3 regions of the Streptomyces sp. NPDC001970 genome follow, and region 3 is predicted to be linked to each of the others. Evidence: riboswitches for the same ligand, from Rfam matches in the RefSeq annotation. Region 3 holds a riboswitch; each other region holds the start of a gene.
The links. Region 3 has a riboswitch for cobalamin ahead of ACWCP0_RS22740 (ribonucleoside-diphosphate reductase subunit alpha). Riboswitches for the same ligand answer to the same signal wherever they lie in the genome.
Positions count from the first base shown of each region.

Region 1 (7,254 bases), on a different contig from region 3:
CCCCGGGGATCACCTCGGTCGGATAGCGGTGGGCCAGCCGCTTGTGCATGTGCTGGTACGAGCCGTAGAAGAGCGGGTCGCCCTCCGCGAGCACGGCGACGGTCCGCCCCGCGTCGAGATGGGCCGCGAGGCGCTCCGCCGCCTCCTCGTAGAAGTCGTCGAGCGCGCCGCGGTAGCCGCCGGGGTGGTCGGTGGTCTCGACCGTGACCGGGTACATCAGGCGCTCCTCGATGTGGTCGGGGCGCAGATGCCTCGCGACGATCGAGCGGGCGATGGAACGGCCGTGCCGGGCACTGTGATACGCGACGACGTCCGCCTCCGCGACGACTTCGGCCGCCCGCAGGGTCATCAGGGACGGGTCGCCGGGACCGAGCCCGACTCCGTACAGCTTCCCGGTCGTCATCCCGCTGCTCATTCCGCCTCACTCGCCATCGCGTTGATCGCCGCCGCGGCCATGGCGCTTCCGCCGCGCCGCCCGCGTACCACCAGGTGCTCGATGCCGCTGCTGTGCCCGGCGAGCGCGTCCTTGGACTCGGCGGCGCCTATGAAGCCGACCGGGACGCCGATGACGGCCGCCGGACGGGGTGCGCCCTCCTCGATCATCTCCAGGAGCCGGAAGAGTGCGGTGGGCGCGTTGCCCACGGCGACGACCGAGCCTTCGAGGCGGTCGCGCCACAGTTCGAGGGCAGCGGCGCTCCGGGTCGTTCCGAGCTCGGCGGCGAGTGCCGGCACGGACGGGTCGGAGAGCGTGCAGATCACCTCGTTGTCGGCGGGCAGCCGCTTGCGGGTGACGCCGCTGGCGACCATCCGGGCGTCGCACAGGATGGGTGCGCCGGCGCGCAGGGCCTCGCGGGCGCGGGCCACCACGGCGTGCGAGTACGCGAGATCGCGGACGAGGTCGACCATGCCGCAGGCGTGGATCATCCGCACCGCGACCTGGCTGACGTCGGCGGGGAGCGCGGAGAGGTCGGCCTCGGCGCGGATGGTGGCAAAGGACTGGCGGTAGATCTCCGCGCCGTCCTTCTCGTAGTCGAACACGGTGCTCTCGCTCATTTCCTCGTACGTGACGCCGCCGTCACGGCGTCGGCCAGTGCAGTTCGGGTGACGGGCACGCCGTTCACCTCGTAGCGGTCGCCGCCCGTCGCGACCACGTCCACGTACGCCCCGTGGGGACGCCCGCAGCGCCGTTCGCAGCCCGACCAGTACACGGGCAGGCCGCCGCCCGGCGCCGCGTCCGCCCGTACGTCGGACAGGGACTTGGCGCACCCGGGCCGGCCGGTGCAGGCGCCGTACCAGGCGGAGTGAGGTGCGGTGATGAACCCCGCCCGCGCGAGTGCGGCAAGCCGTGCATCGGCCGCGTCGCGATCCGCGAAGCCGGGCACGACCACCCCGCGCCACGGAGTGAGCCGCACCTCGCCCCCGGGCGCGGGCAGCAGCGCCCGCACCTGGCGGACGGTGAGCCGTCCGAGCGGCGCTCCGACCGACAGGGCCCAGCTTTCGGCCCCTTGGACGACCCCGGGGAGGGGGCCCGCGGCCGGCCGGCCTCCGGCGGTGTCCTCCCCACCCCGCCCCTTCCCGGACGGGGGCTCCGCCCCGGACCCCGGGACAGGACCGGGAACCGGCTGCGGGCCCGGATGTCCGTCCTCGACCGCCGGACGGGCTCCGAACGGGAAGAGCTCCGCCGCGACACCCGCCGCCTCCAGATACGCCCCCACCGGCACGGCCTGCCCCACGGGCAGCTCCCGCACCCGCCACGCCCCCGTGCCCGCCGCGGCCGCCGCGGCGAGGAACGCTTCGGCCGCGGCGAGGGCGGCACGCGGCGCGTCAGCGGTGCGGACGCGGAAGGCCTGCGGCCCGACGCGCAGGACCGCCACACCTCCCGGCTCTGCGAGCAAGGTCACATCCGCACCGAGCCCCGCCACATCCCCGCGCCCGTCGTCCAGCGCGAACAGGAAACGCCCCGAAAGCCCGGCCGCCCAGTCGCTCGCGCACAGCAGTTCGTCCAGTCGTCGTGCCCACAACTGCACATCGGCACAGCCGAGTCCGTCGAGTCCGGCGAGCGGCGATGCCACCAGGTTCCGTACCCGCTCATGGGTCTCGGAGGGAAGCAGCCCGGCTTTGCGGAGCAGCGCCGCGAGTTCTGCCCCGCAGCCCTCGCCGAGGCCGCGCAGCTCCACGTTCCCGCGCGAGGTGATGCTCAGCGCACCGTCTCCCAACGCCTCGGCGGACGCGGCCAGAACCTCGACCTGACGAGACGTCAGAAGACCTGCGGGAAGCCGGAGTCGGGCCAGCCCGCCGTCGTCCGCCGCATGCAGCCGCAGTGCTCCCGGGCAGGCATCTCCCCGGTCCCGTATGCGGGTTTCGCCCCGGTCCGGGGGTGTTGGTGGTGTCGGCGGCATGGCGGCGAGCATACCCACGTCCTCCCCACGTCCCTGCCCGCGTCCTTCGGGCTCCTCCGAGGTGACCGCCCCGGTGGCAGCGAGCAGCCTCTACTATGCAGACGGCACAGGGTCCCAGGACCCTAGGGAGGAAGCCCGGTGAGATTCCGGCGCGGTCCCGCCACTGTGAACCGGGCCTCGTCACGCGGCCAGGTGAGTCAGGAACTCCCGCCGTCCTACGACCACCCGGGGCGCGGACACCCCGAGGAAGGCCTGCGCACGCGATGACGCACGCGACGATCCTGCTGCTGTCGACCTCCGACACCGACCTGCTCAGCGCCCGCGCGGCCACAGGCCCGGTCGACCACCGCTTCGCCAACCCCTCCCGCCTCGCGCTGGAGGAGCTGCCCGCGCTGCTCGACGGCACGGACCTCGTCGTCGTACGCCTCCTCGGTGGCATCCGTGCCTGGCAGGAGGGGATCGACGCACTGCTCGCGCAGGCGCGGCCCGTGGTGGTCCTCACCGGCGAACAGGCCCCCGACGCACAGCTGATGGAGGCGTCCACCGTCCCCATCGGCATCGCGGCCGAGGCGCACGCCTACCTCGCGCACGGCGGGCCGGCCAACCTGGAGCAGCTCGCCCGGTTCCTGTCCGACACGGTCCTGCTCACCGGCCACGGCTTCGAGCCGCCGGCGCCCGCCCCCACCTGGGGCCCCCTCGACCGCACCCCGCGCAGCACGACCGGCCCCACGGTCGCGGTCCTCTACTACCGCGCCCACCACATGAGCGGCAACACCGCCTTCGTCGGCGCCCTCTGCGACGCCGTCGAGGACGCGGGTGGTCAGGCCCTTCCCCTCTACGTCGCATCGCTCCGCGCCCCCGAGCCCGAGCTGCTCGACCGGCTCCGAGGCGCCGACGCCGTCGTCACCACCGTCCTCGCCGCGGGCGGCACCAGGCCCGCAGAGGCACAGGCCGGCGGCGACGACGAGTCCTGGGACGCGGGTGCGCTCGCCGCGCTCGACGTGCCCGTCCTGCAGGCGCTGTGCCTGACCGGGTCGCGCAGCACATGGGAGGAGAGCGACGAGGGGCTGTCCCCGCTGGACGCCGCGAGCCAGGTCGCGGTCCCCGAGTTCGACGGCCGCCTCATCACCGTCCCGTTCTCCTTCAAGGAGATCGACGAGGACGGCCTGCCCGCGTACGTCGCCGACGCCGAGCGCGCGGCCCGCGTCGCCGGGATCGCCGTACGGCACGCGCGGCTGCGCCACATCCCGAACGCCGGCAAGCGCCTCGCGCTCGTCCTGTCCGCGTACCCGACGAAGCACTCCCGCATCGGCAACGCCGTCGGCCTCGACACCCCCGCGTCCGCCGTCGCTCTGCTGCGCCGACTCCGCGACGAGGGCTACGACTTCGGTACGGAGGAGATCCCCGGCCTCTCCCCCGTGGCCTCCGGCACGGGAGGTGCCCCCGGCCGCTCCGGCGACGAACTGATTCACGCGCTCATCGAGGCGGGCGGCCACGACCGGGACTGGCTCACCGACGAGCAGCTCGCCCGCAACCCGGTCCGTATCCCGGCGGCCGACTACAGGCGCTGGTACGCCACGCTCCCGCAGGAGCTGCGCGAGCACGTGGAGCAGCACTGGGGCCCGGCGCCGGGCGAGATGTTCCTGGACCGCTCCCGCAACCCGGAGGGCGACATCGTGCTGGCCGCCCTGCGGCGCGGCAACCTGCTGATCCTCATCCAGCCCCCGCGCGGCTTCGGTGAGAACCCGATCGCGATCTACCACGACCCCGATCTGCCGCCCTCGCACCACTACCTCGCCGCCTACCGCTGGATCGCGGCCGCGGAGGACGACGGCGGCTTCGGCGCCGACGCGATGATCCACCTCGGCAAGCACGGGAACCTGGAGTGGCTGCCCGGCAAGAACGCCGGCCTGTCCGCCGCCTGCGCGCCCGACGCGGCGCTCGGCGACCTGCCGCTCGTCTACCCGTTCCTGGTCAACGACCCGGGCGAGGGCACCCAGGCCAAGCGCCGGGCGCACGCCACGCTCATCGACCATCTCGTGCCGCCGATGGCCCGCGCCGACTCGTACGGCGACATCGCACGCCTGGAGCAGCTGCTCGACGAGTACGCGCAGATCTCCTCCATGGACCCGGCGAAGCTGCCCGCCGTCCGCGCCCAGATCTGGACGCTGATCCAGGCCGCCAGGCTCGACCACGACCTCGGCCTGGACGACCGCCCCGACGACGACGGCTTCGACGACTTCCTGCTCCACGTCGACGGCTGGCTGTGCGAGGTCAAGGACGCCCAGATCCGCGACGGACTGCACGTCCTCGGCGGCGCGCCCACCGGCCCCGAGCGGGTCAATCTCGTCCTGTCGATCCTCCGTGCGCGGCAGATCTGGGGCGGCACGACCACCCTGCCCGGACTGCGCGAAGCCCTCGGCCTCGACGAGTCCGCCGCGACCCGTACGACCGCCGACGAGGCGGAGGCCACGGCCCGTGCGCTGGTCGAGGCGATGGAGGCGGCGGACTGGAACCCGGCCGCGGTGCCGGCCGTGGCAGCGGGCCACGGCCCGCAGGTGGCCGAGATCCTGCAGTTCGCCGCCCAGCAGGTCGTCCCGCGCCTGTCCGCCACGACCGACGAACTCGACAACAGCGTCCACGCGCTGAACGGCGGCTTCGTCCCGGCCGGTCCGTCCGGCTCGCCGTTGCGCGGACTGGTCAACGTCCTGCCGACCGGCCGCAACTTCTACTCCGTCGACCCCAAGGCCGTCCCCTCCCGCCTCGCCTGGGAGACCGGCCAGGCCCTCGCCGATTCGCTGCTCACGCGCTACCGCACCGACAACGGCGACTGGCCGACCTCCGTCGGCCTCTCCCTGTGGGGGACGAGCGCGATGCGTACGGCGGGCGACGACGTCGCCGAGGCCCTCGCCCTGCTCGGGGTCCGGCCCGTCTGGGACGACGCGTCGCGCCGCGTCACCGGCCTGGAGCCCGTCCCGGCCGAGGAGCTGGGCCGCCCGCGCATCGATGTCACGCTCCGCATCTCCGGATTCTTCCGGGACGCGTTCCCGCACGTCATCGGACTGCTCGACGACGCGGTACGGCTCGCCGCCGCGCTCGACGAGCCCGCCGACGTCAACCACGTACGGGCCCATGCCCAGGCGGACCTCGCCGAGCACGGCGACGAACGCCGCGCCACGACCCGTATCTTCGGCTCCCGCCCGGGCACGTACGGCGCCGGCCTGCTGCAGCTGATCGACTCCCGCGACTGGCGCACCGACGCGGACCTCGCCGAGGTCTACACGGTGTGGGGCGGCTACGCGTACGGCCGCGGGCTCGAAGGACGCCCGGCGCGCGAGGAGATGGAGACGGCGTACAAGCGGATCGCGGTCGCCGCGAAGAACACGGACACGCGCGAGCACGACATCGCCGACTCCGACGACTACTTCCAGTACCACGGCGGCATGGTCGCCACCGTCCGCGCCCTGCGCGGCACCGCGCCCGAGGCGTACATCGGCGACTCCACCCGACCCGAGACGGTCCGTACGCGGACGCTGGTCGAGGAGACGTCCCGCGTCTTCCGCGCGCGGGTCGTCAACCCCAAGTGGATCGAGGCGATGCGCCGCCACGGCTACAAGGGCGCCTTCGAACTCGCCGCTACCGTGGACTACTTGTTCGGCTACGACGCCACCACCGGCGTCGTCGCCGACTGGATGTACGACAAGCTCACCCAGGCGTACGTCCTGGACCCCGAGAACCGCGAGTTCCTGCAGCAGGCCAACCCCTGGGCCCTCCACGGCATCGCCGAACGCCTCCTGGAAGCCGAGTCCCGCGGTATGTGGGCCAAGCCCGACCCGGCGGTGCTGGAGGCGCTTCGGCAGGTGTTCCTGGAGACCGAGGGCGACTTGGAGGGCGACGACTAGGTGGCTTCCGGTGAGCGCGCCCCTGCCGCACCGTCCCGCCGTAAGAATTCCGTCACCGGCCAAAAGGCCCGCCGGGGGCGCGGTCCCCGCTTCAATAGGGGCATGAAGGCAGCAGCAGTGTTGAGGAAGCCGGTCGTCGCCATCATCCTGGCGGTGGTGGCGGTGGCGCTCGGCTTCGGTCTGTACTGGTTCCAGCCGTGGCAGCTGTTCGTCGACCGGACCGTGCGCGAGGAGCTTCCGGCCGCGGTGCCCCCGGCCGCCTCCGCCACCCCGGACGCGTCCGCTTCCGCGCCCTCCTCGCCCGCGACCCCCGTGACCCTCGCCTCGGGCTCGTTCATCAGTCATGAGCACGCCACGAAGGGCACGGTCAGGATCGTCGAGCTCCCGGACGGCTCGCGCACGCTCCGGCTGGAGGGCCTCGACACGAGCAACGGCCCCGACCTGCGGGTCTGGCTCACCGACGCACCGGTGAAGGAGGGCGTGGCCGGCTGGCGCGTCTTCGACGACGGCGCGTACGTCAGCCTCGGGAAGCTCAAGGGCAACAAGGGCGACCAGAACTACGCGCTGCCCGCCGACGTCGATCTGGGCACGTACTCCAGCGTCGCCATCTGGTGCGACCGCTTCGACGTCTCCTTCGGCGCGGCGGAGCTCACGAAGGCGGCCGCGTAGCCTGAAAGGACGATGAACACCTTCACGACGTCATGGGGCGACCTCGGCCTCACGCGCTTTCCCGAGGACCCCCGTGACCAGCTCCGCGCCTGGGACGCCTCCGACGAGTACCTGCTGCGCCACCTGGAGGGCGAAGAGGCCGTCGGCACCGCCGTCGTCCTGGGCGACCGCTGGGGTGCCCTGACCACCGCGCTCGCCGCGCACCGGCCCGTGCAGATCACCGACTCGTACCTGACCCAGCAGGCGACCCGCGCCAATCTCGCCCGCAACCGCACGCCGGCCGA
Region 1 covers NZ_JBSFDW010000006.1:50,586-57,839, forward strand. The annotation lists gene ACWCP0_RS09860 (precorrin-2 C(20)-methyltransferase) at 1-403, opposite strand, end outside; gene ACWCP0_RS09865 (precorrin-8X methylmutase) at 412-1,053, opposite strand; gene ACWCP0_RS09870 (cobalamin biosynthesis protein CobG) at 1,050-2,411, opposite strand; cobalamin riboswitch at 2,485-2,628, shown strand; gene cobN (cobaltochelatase subunit CobN) at 2,663-6,301, shown strand; gene ACWCP0_RS09880 (DM13 domain-containing protein) at 6,404-6,970, shown strand; gene ACWCP0_RS09885 (methyltransferase) at 6,983-7,254, shown strand, end outside.
Region 1: another riboswitch for cobalamin. It lies ahead of cobN (cobaltochelatase subunit CobN); the one in region 3 lies ahead of ACWCP0_RS22740 (ribonucleoside-diphosphate reductase subunit alpha).

Region 2 (7,254 bases), on a different contig from region 3:
AAGGGCATGAGGTTCAGGGCGTGCTGCCGCGTGGCACCCAGACCGTGCACGGCGATGATCCACGTGCTGCGGGGGCCGCGGACGAACCAGGCGGGCAGCGAGCCCAGTTCACCGGGGATGTCCACGTCCTCGTGGTCGATGCCGAGGGCGCTGCTCGGGGTGCCGCTGTGCACCTGCGGGGTGAGCCGCACCTTGGTGCCGATGTCGAGGCTGCCGTGCCCGACGCTCTCCAGCCGGCGCACGACGGTGTCCGCGGCGTGCGGTACGTCCTCGAGGACGGGGCCGACGATCGCGTGCACATCGGTGCCGGTGAGTCCGTACGTACCGGGCCGAAGGGAGACGAGGCTGCGGGTGAGGGTGATACGGCCCGGCCCCGTGGCGTGGACGGTGAGCCGGGGCTCGCCTGGGAAGGGCCGTCCGGGCGGCACCTTGAGCGCGGCGTCGCTGGCGTAACGGCCGGCCGCGAAGGTGGCCGCACCGAGACCTATGAGAGTGGTGACGGCCGCTGCCGTCGCTGTAACCGGGCGCACTGCTCCAGTGTCGGCGCGTCACCGCAGTGCTGCCAGTGGACAGGGCACGGCGGGTGACGCCGCCGTGCGATCGGCGTGATCCACGCGCCCGGCCGGAGTGGTGTGCACAGCGCGGTCAGAGGCGCGGCGCGGCCAGAGGCGCAGTGCGGCCAGGCGTCCGGAGGGAGCGGCGTACGCGGCGCTGTCAGCGGGACTGGCCGTAGGTCCGGAGCTTGTCGCGCACCTCGTCGAGCTGGGCGGGCGAGAGCAGGGACGGCTCCCGGCCGGGGACGGAGCTCGCGGTGAGCCAGACCCGGCACATCCACTCCAGCTGGGCCGTCCGGTCGTATGCCTGGTCGAGCGAGGCTCCGTACGTGACGGTTCCGTGGTTCTGGAGGAGACAGCCCGTGCGGTCCGCGAGGGCCCGGAGCATGTTCGCGGCCAGCTCGTCCGTCCCGTAGAGGGCGTACGGGGCGACACGGACGGGGCCGCCGAGGGCCGCGGCCATGTAGTGGATCAACGGCAGCTCGGTGACCAGGGTGGAGACGGCGGTGGCGTGCACGGCATGGGTGTGCACGACGGCCGTCGCGTCCGTGGCGTGGTAGATCTCCAGATGCAGCGGCAGCTCGCTGGTGGGGGTGAGCGCGCCGAGCAGCTGCCGCCCGTCGAGGCCGACGGCGACGGGGGCCTGCGCGCCGAGCCGGTCGTAGGGCACTCCGCTCGGGGTGACCAGGACCAGCTCGCCGTCGTCCGTGGAGACCCGTACGGAGACATTGCCCGAGGTCCCGACGACGAGTCCGTCCACCGCGGTTCTGCGGGCGGTGGCCACGAGGTCCGCCCAGGCCCGGCCGACCACGTCCTCCCGCTGGTCCTGCCGCTGCTCGTGCCGCTGCTCGTTTGGCTGGTCCCGCCCCGGTGCCTGTCCCTGCTGCCTGGTCATGCGGTGATCCTTTCAGGGCATGCGACGCAACAGCGGCCGAAGCCTTCCGAGCGGCCGGGAGTGAGCAGGATCTCCTCGGCGGATCGACGACCCGGCTGCCCGCCCGCGAAACCCCGCATTAGCCCGGTTTCCGCCACTCTTCCCTTCGCAGGCGGAGTGGGTGCATCCACCTTGGGACACCACGCCGCCCGCCTCAGTTCACCTTCCGTTCATCCAGGTTGCCTACGGTCGGCGAGCCACTGACATCCAAAAGAAGCCTGGGTAAATGGAAAACATCACGCTTCTGCTCGGGATCGTGATCGTCACCGCGCTCGTGTTCGATTTCACGAACGGTTTCCACGACACAGCCAACGCGATGGCGACGACCATCTCGACCGGCGCACTCAAGCCCAAGACGGCGGTGGCCATGTCCGCCGTGCTGAATCTTGTCGGCGCATTCCTGTCCGTCGAGGTCGCCAAGACGATCTCCGGCGGGATCATCAACGAAGAAGGCATACGCACCGAAGTGATCTTCGCGGCGCTCGTCGGCGCCATTCTGTGGAACCTCTTCACCTGGCTGCTGGGCCTGCCGTCCAGCTCCTCGCACGCACTCTTCGGCGGTCTCATCGGCGCCGCCGTGATGTCCGCCGGTTTCTCCGCCGTCAACGGCGGGACCATCGTCACCAAGGTCCTGATCCCGGCCATCGCCGCGCCGGTCGTGGCGGGCCTCGCCGCGCTCTTCGCGACGAAGCTGACGTACAGGATCGGCGCCAAGGCCGACGACAAGGCCACGTCCAAGGGCTACCGCGCCGGCCAGATCGCCTCGGCCGGACTCGTCTCCCTCGCCCACGGCACCAACGACGCGCAGAAGACCATGGGTGTCATCACCCTGGCCCTGGTCACCGGCGGCGTCCTCGCCCCCGGCTCGAACCCCCCGATGTGGGTCATCGTCTCCGCCGGTCTGGCGATCGCGCTCGGTACGTACCTGGGCGGCTGGCGCATCATCCGCACCATGGGCAAGGGCCTGACCGACCTCCAGCCGCAGCAGGGCTTCGCCGCCCAGACCAGCGCCGCGACGGTGATCCTGGCCTCCTCGCACCTCGGCTTCTCGCTCTCCACCACCCAGTCCTGCTCAGGCGCCGTGATGGGCGCGGGCCTCGGCCGCAAGGGCGGCGTGGTCCGCTGGTCCACCGCCACCCGGATGTTCGTCGCCTGGGGTCTGACACTGCCGGCCGCCGCGGCCGTGGGCGCCGCCGCCGAGTTCCTGACCAGCCAGGGCGCCTGGGGCATCGCCGCCGTCGCGCTGCTGCTGATCGCGGGCTCGGGTGTGATCTGGTCGCTCTCGCGCCGCAAGCCGGTCGACCACACCAATGTCACCGACGACGAGATCGGCGCGAACGGCACCGACGCCGGGGCCGGTTCGCTGGACGGCCTCAAGGTCACCATCCCCGCGCCGGCCGCTCCCGCGGCCGCCGGTGAGCCCGCCCCCGCACCCGCACCCGCACCCGCCGCCACGGTGTAAGGAAGTAACGAACAGCATGAAGATCGACTGGGCAGCTCTCGGCTCCGTCTTCGGCGTGAGCCTCGTCGTCACCGTCGCGCTGGTGGGCCTGTTCACCCTGGGCATCGTGGGCCTCGCCAAGCAGCAAGCCGCCTCCGCGCAGGGTGGTTCGGGCGGTTCCGCGGCCCTCGCGCGCACGGGCGCCTACGCCTGCTTCGCGCTGTGCGCTGCGGCCGTGGCGTACGGGATCCACCTGATCGTCGTCTGACAGCCGGCGCATCCTCGTCACAGGGGCCGGACACACCTTCGGGTGCGTCCGGCCCCTGTCGTACGTCGGACTCGCAGCCGGACTCCGCTGTGGGACTGCGCACACTGTCCCGCCGCAGGTCAGGGGCGAGTTGACGGGTGTTCGCGGCCGTGGTGGACTTCCGGAGCCATTTACGGCGGCAGAAGAGGAAGCCGGTGCGAATCCGGCGCGGTCCCGCCACTGTCACGGGTGCACTCCACTCCCGGAGCCAGGAACTCTCACCGCCGGTCACGTCGAGCCAGGGCGCGGACCCTGAGTGAGGACGAACATGCGTGCAGAGCGGACCTTTGCATGCGGTGCAGCTGCCGGACTCGCCGGCGACCTGCTCTTCGGCGATCCGCGCCGAGGACATCCGGTCGCCGCGTTCGGCCGGGCCGCCGCTGCCGTCGAACGGGTGCTGTGGCGCGACCACCGCGGGTGGGGCGCCGTGCACACCGTCGTGTGCGCCGGGGGCGCGATCGCAGCGGGTGCGCTGGCCGCTGCTTCCGTACGCCGTTCCCGTACGGCGTCCATCGCGCTGACCGCCGCGGCCACCTGGGCCGTCGTCGGCGGTACGTCGCTGGGGCGGGAGGCCCGGGCGATCGGCGGGGCACTGGCGGCCGGTGACATCGAGGTCGCCCGGGAGCGGCTGCCGCATCTGTGCGGGCGCGACCCGCAGGCGCTGGACGGCCCCGGGATCGCCCGCGCGGTCGTCGAGTCCGTCGCCGAGAACACCTCCGACGCCGTCGTCGGCGCACTCGTGTGGGGTGCGCTCGGCGGAGTTCCCGGGCTGGTGGGCTTCCGTGCCGTGAACACGCTGGACGCGATGGTGGGTCACAAGTCGCCCCGCCACCGCCGGTACGGCTGGGCCTCGGCGCGGCTCGACGACGCCGCCGGCTGGCCGGGCGCCCGCCTCACCGCCGCACTCGCGGTGCTCGCCGGCGGCAACCCCCGCGGTGCCGTACGGGCCTGGCGCGCGGACGCCGCGAAGCACCCGAGCCCCAACGCGGGCCCGGTGGAGGCGTCGTTCGCGGGGGCTCTCGGCGTACGGCTCGGCGGGACGCTCTCGTACGCCGGACGAGTCGAGCACCGCCCCGTGCTCAACAGCGGCGGCCGGGCCGTCGAGGTCGCGGACATCGAGCGTGCGGTACGGCTGTCGAGGCGCGTGGGGGTGCTGGCACTCGTGGCGTGCGCGGGCGCGCGGGCGGCCGCCGGGGCCCTGAAGGGGATGAAGGGGAGGCCCGCATGAGCGGGGGCGGACTGCTGGTCGCCGGAACCACGTCGGACGCCGGCAAGAGCGTCGTCACGGCCGGGATCTGCCGGTGGCTGGTGCGCCAGGGCGTGAAGGTCGCGCCTTTCAAGGGACAGAACATGTCCCTCAACTCCTTTGTGACCCGGGAAGGTGCGGAGATCGGCCGGGCGCAGGCCATGCAGGCGCAGGCGGCGCGCGTGGAGCCGTCGGCGCTCATGAACCCGGTGCTGCTGAAACCGGGCAGCGACCGCTCCAGCCAGGTCGTCCTGATGGGCAAGCCGGTGGGCGAACTGAGCGCGCGCGGCTACCACGGGGGCAGGCAGCAGGCACTCTTCGAACCGGTCATGGAGTGCCTGGAGAAGTTGCGGAGCACGTACGACGCCGTCATCTGCGAGGGCGCGGGCAGCCCCGCCGAGATCAACCTGCGCCGCACCGACATCGTCAACATGGGCATCGCACGGGCCGCGCGTTTCCCGGTGCTGGTGGTCGGGGACATCGACCGGGGCGGGGTCTTCGCGCAGTTCTTCGGTACGACGGCGCTGCTCGCCCGGGAGGACCAGGAGCTGATCGCGGGCTACCTCGTCAACAAGTTCCGGGGCGATGTGACGCTGCTGGAACCGGGGTTGGACATGCTGCACGGGTTGACCGGCCGGCGGACGTACGGCGTCCTGCCGTACGCGCACGGCCTCGGCATCGACGAGGAGGACGGCCTGCGCGTGTCCCTGCGGGGCGCGGTCAGGGAGTCCGTGGTCGCCCCGCCGGCCGGGGAGGACGTGCTGCGGGTCGCGGTGTGCGCGGTGCCTCTGATGTCCAACTTCACCGATGTGGACGCGCTGGCGGCCGAACCCGGCGTGGTCGTGCGCTTCGTGGACCGCGCCGAGGAGTTGGTGGACGCCGACCTGGTGGTCGTGCCCGGCACGCGCGGTACCGTCCGCGCGCTGGAGTGGCTGCGCGAGCGGGGCCTCGCCGACGCGCTGGTGCGCCGTGCGGTGGACGGCCGCCCCGTGCTCGGCATCTGCGGCGGCTTCCAGCTGCTCGGGGAACACATCGACGACGAGGTCGAGTCGCGTGCCGGCTCCGTGGCGGGGCTCGGACTGCTGCCGGTGCGGGTGCGGTTCGCCCGCGAGAAGACCCTCGCCCGGCCGGTCGGTCAGGCGCTGGGCGAACGGGTCGAGGGGTACGAGATCCACCACGGCGTGGCCGAAGTGCTGGACGGTGAAGCGTTCATCTCTGATGACAATGGACACAGCTTGGACGGGTGCAGGGTCGGAGCGGTGTGGGGGACGCACTGGCACGGGTCGCTGGAGAGCGACGGCTTCCGGCGGGCGTTCCTGCGGGTCGTCGCGGCGGCGGCGGGACGACGCTTCGTCCCGGCGCCGGACACGAGCTTCGGGGCGCTGCGCGAGGAGCAACTGGACCGGCTGGGCGACCTGATCGCGGCACACGCGGACACGGACGCGCTCCTGCGCCTGATCGAGGGCGGTGCGCCCTCGGGCCTCCCCTTCATCGCGCCGGGCGCGCCGTGAGGCGGGGGACGGGCGCGACGCGGGTGCGCGTGGCGTTCCCGGACGCCTGCGACGGGCTTCTCTCCCCGCCCCGCCCCTTCCGCCTGACCGGATCCGAAGGAGCCCGTCCGGGCCTCGATGAGCGGGGTCGCGGCGACGGAGGCCCCGTGTACGCGCAAGGCAATCGCCCTCGGGAGGGCAACGGCGAGCAGCGCAGTCGGCGCGGCTTCATCGAAGGAGTGATCGGGCGATGACCACCCCCTATCCGTTCACCGCGGTCGTCGGGATGGACGACCTGCGGCTGGCCCTGCTGCTCAACGCGGTGAGTCCGGCGGTCGGCGGTGTGCTCGTGCGCGGTGAGAAGGGCACGGCCAAGTCGACTGCCGTGCGGGCACTCGCGGCGCTCATGCCGGATGTGGACGTGGTCGCCGGGTGCCGGTTCTCGTGTGCGCCGGGGGCGCCCGATCCCGGGTGTCCGGACGGGCCGCACGAGGCTGCGCCCGGTACGGCACGGCCGGCGCGGATGGTCGAGCTGCCCGTCGGGGCCTCGGAGGACCGGCTGGTCGGAGCGCTCGACATCGAACGGGCGCTCGCGGAGGGCGTGAAGGCGTTCGAGCCCGGCCTGCTCGCGGACGCGCACCGGGGCATTCTGTACGTCGACGAGGTCAACCTGCTCCACGACCACCTGGTGGATCTCCTGCTGGACGCCGCTGCCATGGGTGCCTCGTACGTGGAGCGGGAGGGCGTGTCCGTACGGCATGCCGCCCGCTTCCTGCTCGTCGGGACGATGAATCCCGAAGAGGGCGAACTGCGGCCGCAGTTGCTGGACCGGTTCGGTCTGACGGTCGAGGTGGCGGCGTCACGGGAGCCGGAGCAGCGGGTCGAGGTCGTGCGGCGGCGGCTGGCGTACGACGACGACGCGGACGGCTTCGCGGCGCGCTGGGCGGACGAGGAGTCGTCGCTGCGCGAACGGATCGCCGCGGCCCGGGCGCTGCTGCCCCGGGTGGAGCTGGGTGACGCGGCGCTGCGGCAGATCGCGGCGACGTGCGCGGCGTTCGAGGTGGACGGCATGCGCGCCGACATCGTGATGGCCAGGACCGCGACGGCGCTGGCCGCATGGGCGGGGCGTACGGACGTGCTGGAGGAGGACGTACGGCAGGCCGCGCTGCTGGCGCTCCCCCACCGGCGGCGGCGCAACCCGTTCGACGCGCCGGGCCTCGACGAGGACAAGCTCGACCAGACGCTGGAGCAGTTCGGCGCGGACGACGAGCCGGACCCCGAC
Region 2 covers NZ_JBSFDW010000003.1:348,178-355,431, reverse strand. The annotation lists gene ACWCP0_RS06190 (alpha/beta hydrolase) at 1-530, opposite strand, end outside; gene ACWCP0_RS06185 (class II aldolase/adducin family protein) at 715-1,449, opposite strand; gene ACWCP0_RS06180 (anion permease) at 1,715-2,950, shown strand; gene ACWCP0_RS06175 (hypothetical protein) at 2,967-3,197, shown strand; cobalamin riboswitch at 3,334-3,473, shown strand; gene ACWCP0_RS06170 (cobalamin biosynthesis protein) at 3,505-4,464, shown strand; gene ACWCP0_RS06165 (cobyric acid synthase) at 4,461-5,993, shown strand; gene ACWCP0_RS06160 (putative cobaltochelatase) at 6,223-7,254, shown strand, end outside.
Region 2: another riboswitch for cobalamin. It lies ahead of ACWCP0_RS06170 (cobalamin biosynthesis protein); the one in region 3 lies ahead of ACWCP0_RS22740 (ribonucleoside-diphosphate reductase subunit alpha).

Region 3 (7,254 bases):
CCCCGTCTCCTGGTGGAAACGGCGCGCGAAGGTCCGCGGTGACATGTGCGCCCGCTCCGCCAGCTGTTCCACGGTCAGCTCACGGTCGAGGTGCCGCTCCATCCAGGCGAGCACCTCGCCCACCGTGTCGCACCGGGTGCGCGGCAGCGGCCGGTCGATGTACTGCGCCTGCCCGCCGTCGCGATGCGGCGGCACGACCATCCTGCGGGCGATCTTGTTGGCGACCTCCGGACCGTATTCACTGCGCACGAGATGCAGGCAGGCGTCGATCGCGGCCGCGGTGCCGGCCGACGTGATCACCGGCCCTTCGTCGACGTAGAGCACATCGGGGTCGACGAGCGCCCGCGGACAGCGGCCGGCCAGTGCGGCGGCATGGCGCCAGTGAGTGGTGCAGTGCCGGCCGTCGAGCAGCCCCGCGGCACCCAGCACGAAGGCCCCGGTGCACACGGAGAGCACCCGCGCACCCCGGTCGACGGCAGCGCGCAGCGCCTCCAGCAGATCCTGCGGGTACTCACGCTCCGTGTAGTTGCTCCCGGTCGGCACGGCGATCAGATCGGCCTCCGCCAGCCGGTCGAGGCCGTGTTCCACGGACAGCGTGAAACCGGCGTGGGTGCGCAGTTGCGGCCCCTCCGCCGAGGCCACGGCGAAGTCGTGGACCGGGAGCCCGTCGTCGCTGCGGTCGAGGCCGAAGACCTCACAGAGGACTCCGAGTTCGAAGGGGTGTACGCCGTCGAGCAGGACGGCTGCCACGTTCTTCAGCATGGATCCAGTGTGGCAGTAATTCGATGGTTGCCGACAGTCCTGCCACTGATATTCCAGGGGCCCGACGACGAGAGTGGAGGGCATGAACACATTCCTCACCTACCTCGTCATCGTCGGGATGCTCGTGCTCGTCGGCCTTCCGCCACTCGTCGGGTACGCAAGGGACCGCGCCGTCGACCGCGGGCTGCGTGAGGCGGAGCGCCGGGACGCGGAGCGGGCAGGGGCCCGGACCGTCACTCGGTCCGGGCCCCCGCCCGCATGTGTCCGGCAGAACCGTCAGAAGTCCTCGTCCAGGTCGACGGAGCCCTCGACCGCCACCTGATACGCGGACGGCCGGCGCTCGAAGAAGTTCGTCAGCTCCTGGACGCCCTGGAGCTCCATGAAGGAGAACGGATTCTGCGAGCCGTAGACCGGCGCGAAGCCGAGCCGGGTGAGCCGCTGGTCGGCGACGCACTCCAGGTACTCGCGCATCGACTCGGTGTTCATGCCCGGCAGGCCGTCACCGCACAGATCGCGCCCGAACTGCAGCTCCGCCTCCACCGCCTCCTTCAGCATGTCGGTGACCTGCTGCCGGAGTTCGTCGTCGAAGAGCTCCGGCTCCTCCTTGCGGACCGTGTCCACGACCTCGAAGGCGAAGTTCATGTGCATCGTCTCGTCCCGGAACACCCAGTTCGTCCCGGTGGCGAGACCGTGCAGCAGGCCGCGGGAGCGGAACCAGTACACATAGGCGAAGGCGCCGTAGAAGAACAGCCCCTCGATGCACGCCGCGAAGCAGATCAGGTTCAGCAGGAAGCGGCGGCGGTCGGCCCTGGTCTCCAGACGGTCGATCGTCTCGACGGAGTCCATCCACGTGAAGCAGAACTGCGCCTTCTCGCGGATCGAGGGGATGTTCTCGACGGCGGCGAAAGCTGCCGCGCGGTCCTCCGGGTCGGGAAGGTAGGTGTCCAGCAGCGTCAGATAGAACTGGACGTGCACGGCCTCCTCGAAGAGCTGGCGGGAGAGATACAGCCGCGCCTCGGGGGAGTTGATGTGCTTGTAGAGCGTCAGCACGAGGTTGTTCGCGACGATCGAGTCGCCGGTCGCGAAGAAGGCCACGAGCCGGCCGATCATGTGCTGCTCCCCGGGGGAGAGCTTGGCGAGGTCGGCGACGTCGGAGTGGAGGTCGACCTCCTCCACGGTCCAGGTGTTCTTGATGGCGTCCCGGTAGCGCTCGTAGAAGTCCGGGTAGCGCATCGGACGGAGTGTCAGTTCGAAGCCCGGGTCGAGCAGATTCTTCGGAATTCGGGAGGAGTCGGCGCGAAGCGCCGTCGTTGAGGGGTGGTGGTCGGGCGACGGGTGGGACATTACTGGCAGGCCTCGCAGGACTCGGGGTTTTCAAGGGAGCAGGCGATCGCGTCGGCGTCGGGGGCCGCCTGCTGCAGGGGGACGGTGGTGGCGACCGGCCTCGCGCCGGATGCGGCACGGGCGATGCGGGTCGCCGGGCGGGAGCGCAGGTAGTACGTCGTCTTCAGGCCCTGCTTCCAGGCGTACGCGTACATCGAGCTGAGCTTGCCGATGGTCGGCGTCTCCATGAAGAGGTTCAGCGACTGCGACTGGTCCAGGAACGGGGTGCGGGCCGCCGCCATGTCGATCAGGCCGCGCTGTGGGATCTCCCACGCCGTGCGGTACAGCTCCCGCACGTCCGCCGGGATCCAGTTGAGGCCCTGCACCGAGCCGCTGGAGTCGCGCAGCGCCTCCCGGGTCTGCGCGTCCCAGACGCCCAGCTTCTTCAGGTCGTCCACGAGATAGGAGTTGACCTGCAGGAACTCACCGGACAGAGTCTCGCGCTTGAAGAGATTGGAGACCTGGGGCTCGATGCACTCGTACACGCCCGCGATCGAGGCGATGGTCGCGGTCGGCGCGATCGCGAGGAGGAGGGAGTTGCGCATGCCGCTGGTCGCGATCCGCTCGCGCAGGGCCGCCCAGCGCTCGGGCCAGGTGAGCTCGACGTCGTAGTGGTCGGGGTGCAGCACTCCGCGCGCGGCGCGCGTCTGCTCCCAGGCGGGCAGCGGGCCGTTGCGCTCGGCGAGTTCGCACGACGCCTCGTACGCCGCCAGCATGATCCGCTCGGAGAGGCGCGTGGAAAGGGCCTTCGCCTCCGCCGAGTCGAAGGGCAGCCGGAGCTTGAAGAGGACGTCCTGGAGGCCCATCGCGCCGAGGCCCACCGGGCGCCACCTGGCGTTGGAGCGGCCCGCCTGCTCGGTCGGGTAGAAGTTGATGTCGACGACGCGGTCGAGGAAGGTCACGGCCGTGCGGACGGCCTCGTCGAGCCGCTCCCAGTCGATGTCACCGGCCGGGGTGACGAAGGCGCCCAGGTTGACCGAGCCCAGGTTGCAGACGGCCGTCTCGCCGTCGTTCGTGACCTCGATGATCTCGGTGCAGAGGTTGGAGGAGTGCACGACCGTGCCGGGCTCGGCGGTCTGGTTGGCGGTCCGGTTGGAGGCGTCCTTGAAGGTCATCCAGCCGTTGCCGGTCTGCGCGAGGGTGCGCATCATGCGGCCGTAGAGGTCGCGGGCCGGAATGGTCCTGCGGGCGAGGCCTGCCGCCTCCGCCTTCCGGTACGCGGCGTCGAAGTCGTCGCCCCACAGGTCCACGAGCTCGGGCACATCGGCCGGGGAGAAGAGGGACCAGTCGGCGTCCGCGTTCACCCGGCGCATGAACTCGTCGGGGATCCAGTGCGCGAGGTTGAGGTTGTGCGTACGGCGCGCCTCCTCGCCCGTGTTGTCGCGCAGCTCCAGGAACTCCTCGATGTCCGCGTGCCAGGTCTCCAGGTAGACGCAGGCCGCGCCCTTGCGGCGGCCGCCCTGGTTCACGGCGGCGACCGACGAGTCGAGGGTCCGCAGGAACGGCACGATGCCGTTGGAGTGGCCGTTGGTGCCGCGGATCAGCGAACCGCGTGAGCGGATACGGGAGTACGAGAGGCCGATGCCGCCCGCGTGCTTCGAGAGCCGTGCGACCTGGTGGTAGCGGTCGTAGATGGAGTCGAGCTCGTCGAGGGGGGAGTCCAGCAGATAGCACGACGACATCTGCGGGTGGCGGGTGCCGGAGTTGAAGAGCGTGGGGGACGAGGGCAGATAGTCGAGCCGGCTCATCAGCCCGTAGAGCGCGGCGACTTCGTCGAGGGCGCGGACCGAGTCGTCCTCGGCGAGCCCGGCGGCCACGCGCAGCATGAACTGCTGCGGCGTCTCGATGACCTTGCGTGCGATCGGGTGCCGCAGGAGGTAGCGGCTGTAGAGCGTGCGCAGACCGAAGTAGCCGAAGCGGTCGTCCGCGGCGCCGTCGATCAGCGCGTCGAGCCGGGCGGAATGGGTGCGTACGAACGCGGCGGTCCGGTCCGCGATCAGGCCCTCGCGGTGGCCCACGGCGATGGAGTCGGAGAAGGCGGCCGCCCCCTGTGAGGTCGCCTCCTCCGTGATGGTGAGGCTCAGCAGCCGGGCCGCGAGCCGCGAGTACGCCGGGTCCTCGGAGATCAGCCCCGCGGCCGCCTCGGTCGCGAGCTCCCGCAGCTCGGCCTCGTCCGAGCCCGCCTGCCGGCCGCGGAGCGCGGCGGCGGCGACCCGGCCCGGGTCGGTGTCGGGGAGGTCGGCGGTGAGGTCGGTCAGGGTCCGCAGCAGCGCGGTGCCTGGCCCATCGGCTCGGTCTGCACGCTGCACTGAAGCAGGATCGGGCGGCGCGATGGTCACGGGGTGCTCTCCCTCGCTCGGCTCGGGGCCGGCGGGGCGCTCGGGGCACGGGCGCACGCCTGTGGGGGCAGGTGCGCCGCGTCCACCGGCCTTTCCGCGAGGCCCGGACGTTCGGGCACCCGGGCCGGACGGTCCGGGCGCACCGTCGGCAGGTCCTTGGACTCGCAGGCGCGCGCACATGCACGCCGGCACACCATTGCGGGACAGTTCCGGGTTCGCACCGGATTCCCCTGCGGCGACAGCGAGCATGAGCATACATGTGGGGGCGGGGAGTTACATCACCCACCACATGTTGTGTCACGGCGTCGGACGGAGCTCCAGGGCGTACGTCAGCAGGGCCAGCCCGGGGATCGGCTCCCAGTCCCGCTCGGGGGTCCGTACGAAGCCCAGACGCTCGTAGATGCGGTGCGCGGTGTGCATCGAGGGCTGCGTGGACAGGACGAGCCGCACGCACCCGTCGGTGGCCAGTGCCCGGTCGACGCACGTCCGGACGAGCGCCTCGCCGGCGCCCTTGCCACGGCCCTCCCTGGCCACGGCGAGCATCCGGAACTCGGCCTCGCCCTCGCGAGCGATGTCGGCCCACGGGCCGCCGGACGCGACGAAGGTCACCCCGCCCAGCACCCGTCCCTGCGCCTCCACGGCGACCAGTACCTCGGCGTCCTCGACGCGCGCCGCCACGTCCCGCAAGGTGTGCAGGTACTCGTCGTCCTCCCCGAAGTCGAGCAGCCCGTCCCCGAGGTACGCCTCCGCCGTGATCGCCCCGAGCGTCTCGTACTCGGCGGGCTCGGCGCGCCTGATGATGAAGTCCATGCCGGCAGTCTTCCTCACGGCGGCGACGGCGGTCCGGGCGAGCACCGGCGCCCGTCGAGGGCCCTGCCGTGAGACGGCGATCGGCGCAGGCTCACCGAGCCTGCGCCGATCGCGGACGAGAGCCTCCCGTGGGTCAGTGCGTGCTCGCGCCGACCGTGGGGAGCTCCGCCTTGACGCCCGCGTCCCCCGCGTCCGCCGTGTAGTCCTCCGGGGACGTCTCGTCGATCCCGTCCGGCGCCTTCACCGCACGCAGCACGAACGTCAGGACGACCGTGACCACCACGTTCAGCACAAAGGCCGTCAGGCCGATGTAGCCGATCTCCCCGATCCCGGGAATCTCCGCCGACGACCCACCGAAGTGCTTCTGTGTGGGGCTCGCGACCCCGTACGCCGCCATCGTGCCGTACAGCATGCCGACCGCCCAGCCCGCGATCAGTGCCCAGCGGTGGAACCACCGTGTGAAGAGGCCGCCGACCAGTGCCGGGAAGGTCTGCAGGATCCAGATGCCGCCCAGCAGCTGGAAGTTGATGGCGACCGTCTTGTCCATCGTCAGGACGAAGGCCAGCGCGCCCACCTTCACCAGCAGCGACACCAGCTTCGACACCTTGGTCTCCTGCGCCGGTGTCGCGTCCGGCTTCAGGAAGTCCTTGTAGATGTTCCGCGTGAAGAGGTTCGCCGCGGCGATCGACATGATCGCTGCAGGCACCAGCGCGCCGATCCCGATGGCCGCGAAGGCCACACCCGCGAACCAGTCGGGGAACATGTTCTCGAACAACTGCGGGATGGCGAGCTGACCGTTGGTCACCTTCACCCCGGCAGCGATCGCCATGAAGCCGAGCAGCGCCAGCAGTCCCAGCATCAGCGAGTACAGCGGCAGGATCGTCGTGTTGCGCCGGATCACCTCACGGCTGCGCGAGGACAGCGTCGCCGTGATCGAGTGCGGATACATGAAGAGCGCGAGCGCCGAGCCGAGCGCCAGCGTGGCGTAACCCCACTGGCCCAGCTCCCCGGGCACCAGCGCGCCTCGCGGCTTGTCCGTCGCCGGGTTGATCTGCGCGTACGCTTCGCCCGCCTTGGCGAAGATGTCGTCGAAGCCGCCGAGCTTGATCGGGATGTAGATGATCGCGACCGCGATCACGATGTAGATCAGCGTGTCCTTGACGAAGGCGATCAGCGCCGGCGCCCGCAGCCCGGACGAGTAGGTGTACGCCGCCAGCACACCGAAGGCGATCAGCAGCGGCAGATCCTTGATGAACCAGTTCGTGTTCTCGCCGCCGCCGACGCCCATGACGTCCAGCACGGCCTGGATGCCGACGAGCTGCAGGGCGATGTACGGCATCGTCGCGAGGATGCCGGTCACCGCGACCGCCAGCGACAGCCCCTTCGAGCCGAAGCGCCCGCGCACGAAGTCGGACGTCGTCACATAGCCGTGCTTGTGCGACACGGACCACAGTCGCGGCAGGAAGGTGAAGATCAGCGGATAGACGAGGATCGTGTACGGCACCGCGAAGAAGCCCGCCGCGCCCGCCGCGTAGATCGCCGCGGGTACGGCGACGAAGGTGTACGCGGTGTAGAGGTCGCCGCCCAGCAGGAACCAGGTCACCCAGGTGCCGAACGAGCGGCCGCCCAGGCCCCATTCGTCCAGGCTGTTCTCGTTCTCGGCCCTGCGCCAGCGCGACGCGAGGAAGCCCATGACCGTGACGGCCAGGAAGAAGAAGATGAAGACGGCGAGTGCGACGCCGTTCACGCCGTCCTTCACTTCGACGCACCTTCCTTGCGGGCGCGCTGGTCACGCTGCCACAGCACGTAGGCCACCATCGTCAGCGCCGTCGAGACGACGACCCAGAGCATCTGGTACCAGTAGAAGAACGGGATCCCGGCGAAGGTGGGCTCGACCTTCGCGTACGAGCCGACCCAGAGCATCGCGACGAACGGCGCGATCAGGCAGAGGGCCACGACC
Region 3 covers NZ_JBSFDW010000019.1:32,243-39,496, forward strand. The annotation lists gene ACWCP0_RS22725 (helix-turn-helix domain-containing protein) at 1-762, opposite strand, end outside; gene ACWCP0_RS22730 (hypothetical protein) at 845-1,084, shown strand; gene ACWCP0_RS22735 (ribonucleotide-diphosphate reductase subunit beta) at 1,039-2,106, opposite strand; gene ACWCP0_RS22740 (ribonucleoside-diphosphate reductase subunit alpha) at 2,106-4,484, opposite strand; cobalamin riboswitch at 4,615-4,739, opposite strand; gene ACWCP0_RS22745 (GNAT family N-acetyltransferase) at 4,782-5,294, opposite strand; gene mctP (monocarboxylate uptake permease MctP) at 5,428-7,053, opposite strand; gene ACWCP0_RS22755 (DUF3311 domain-containing protein) at 7,050-7,254, opposite strand, start outside.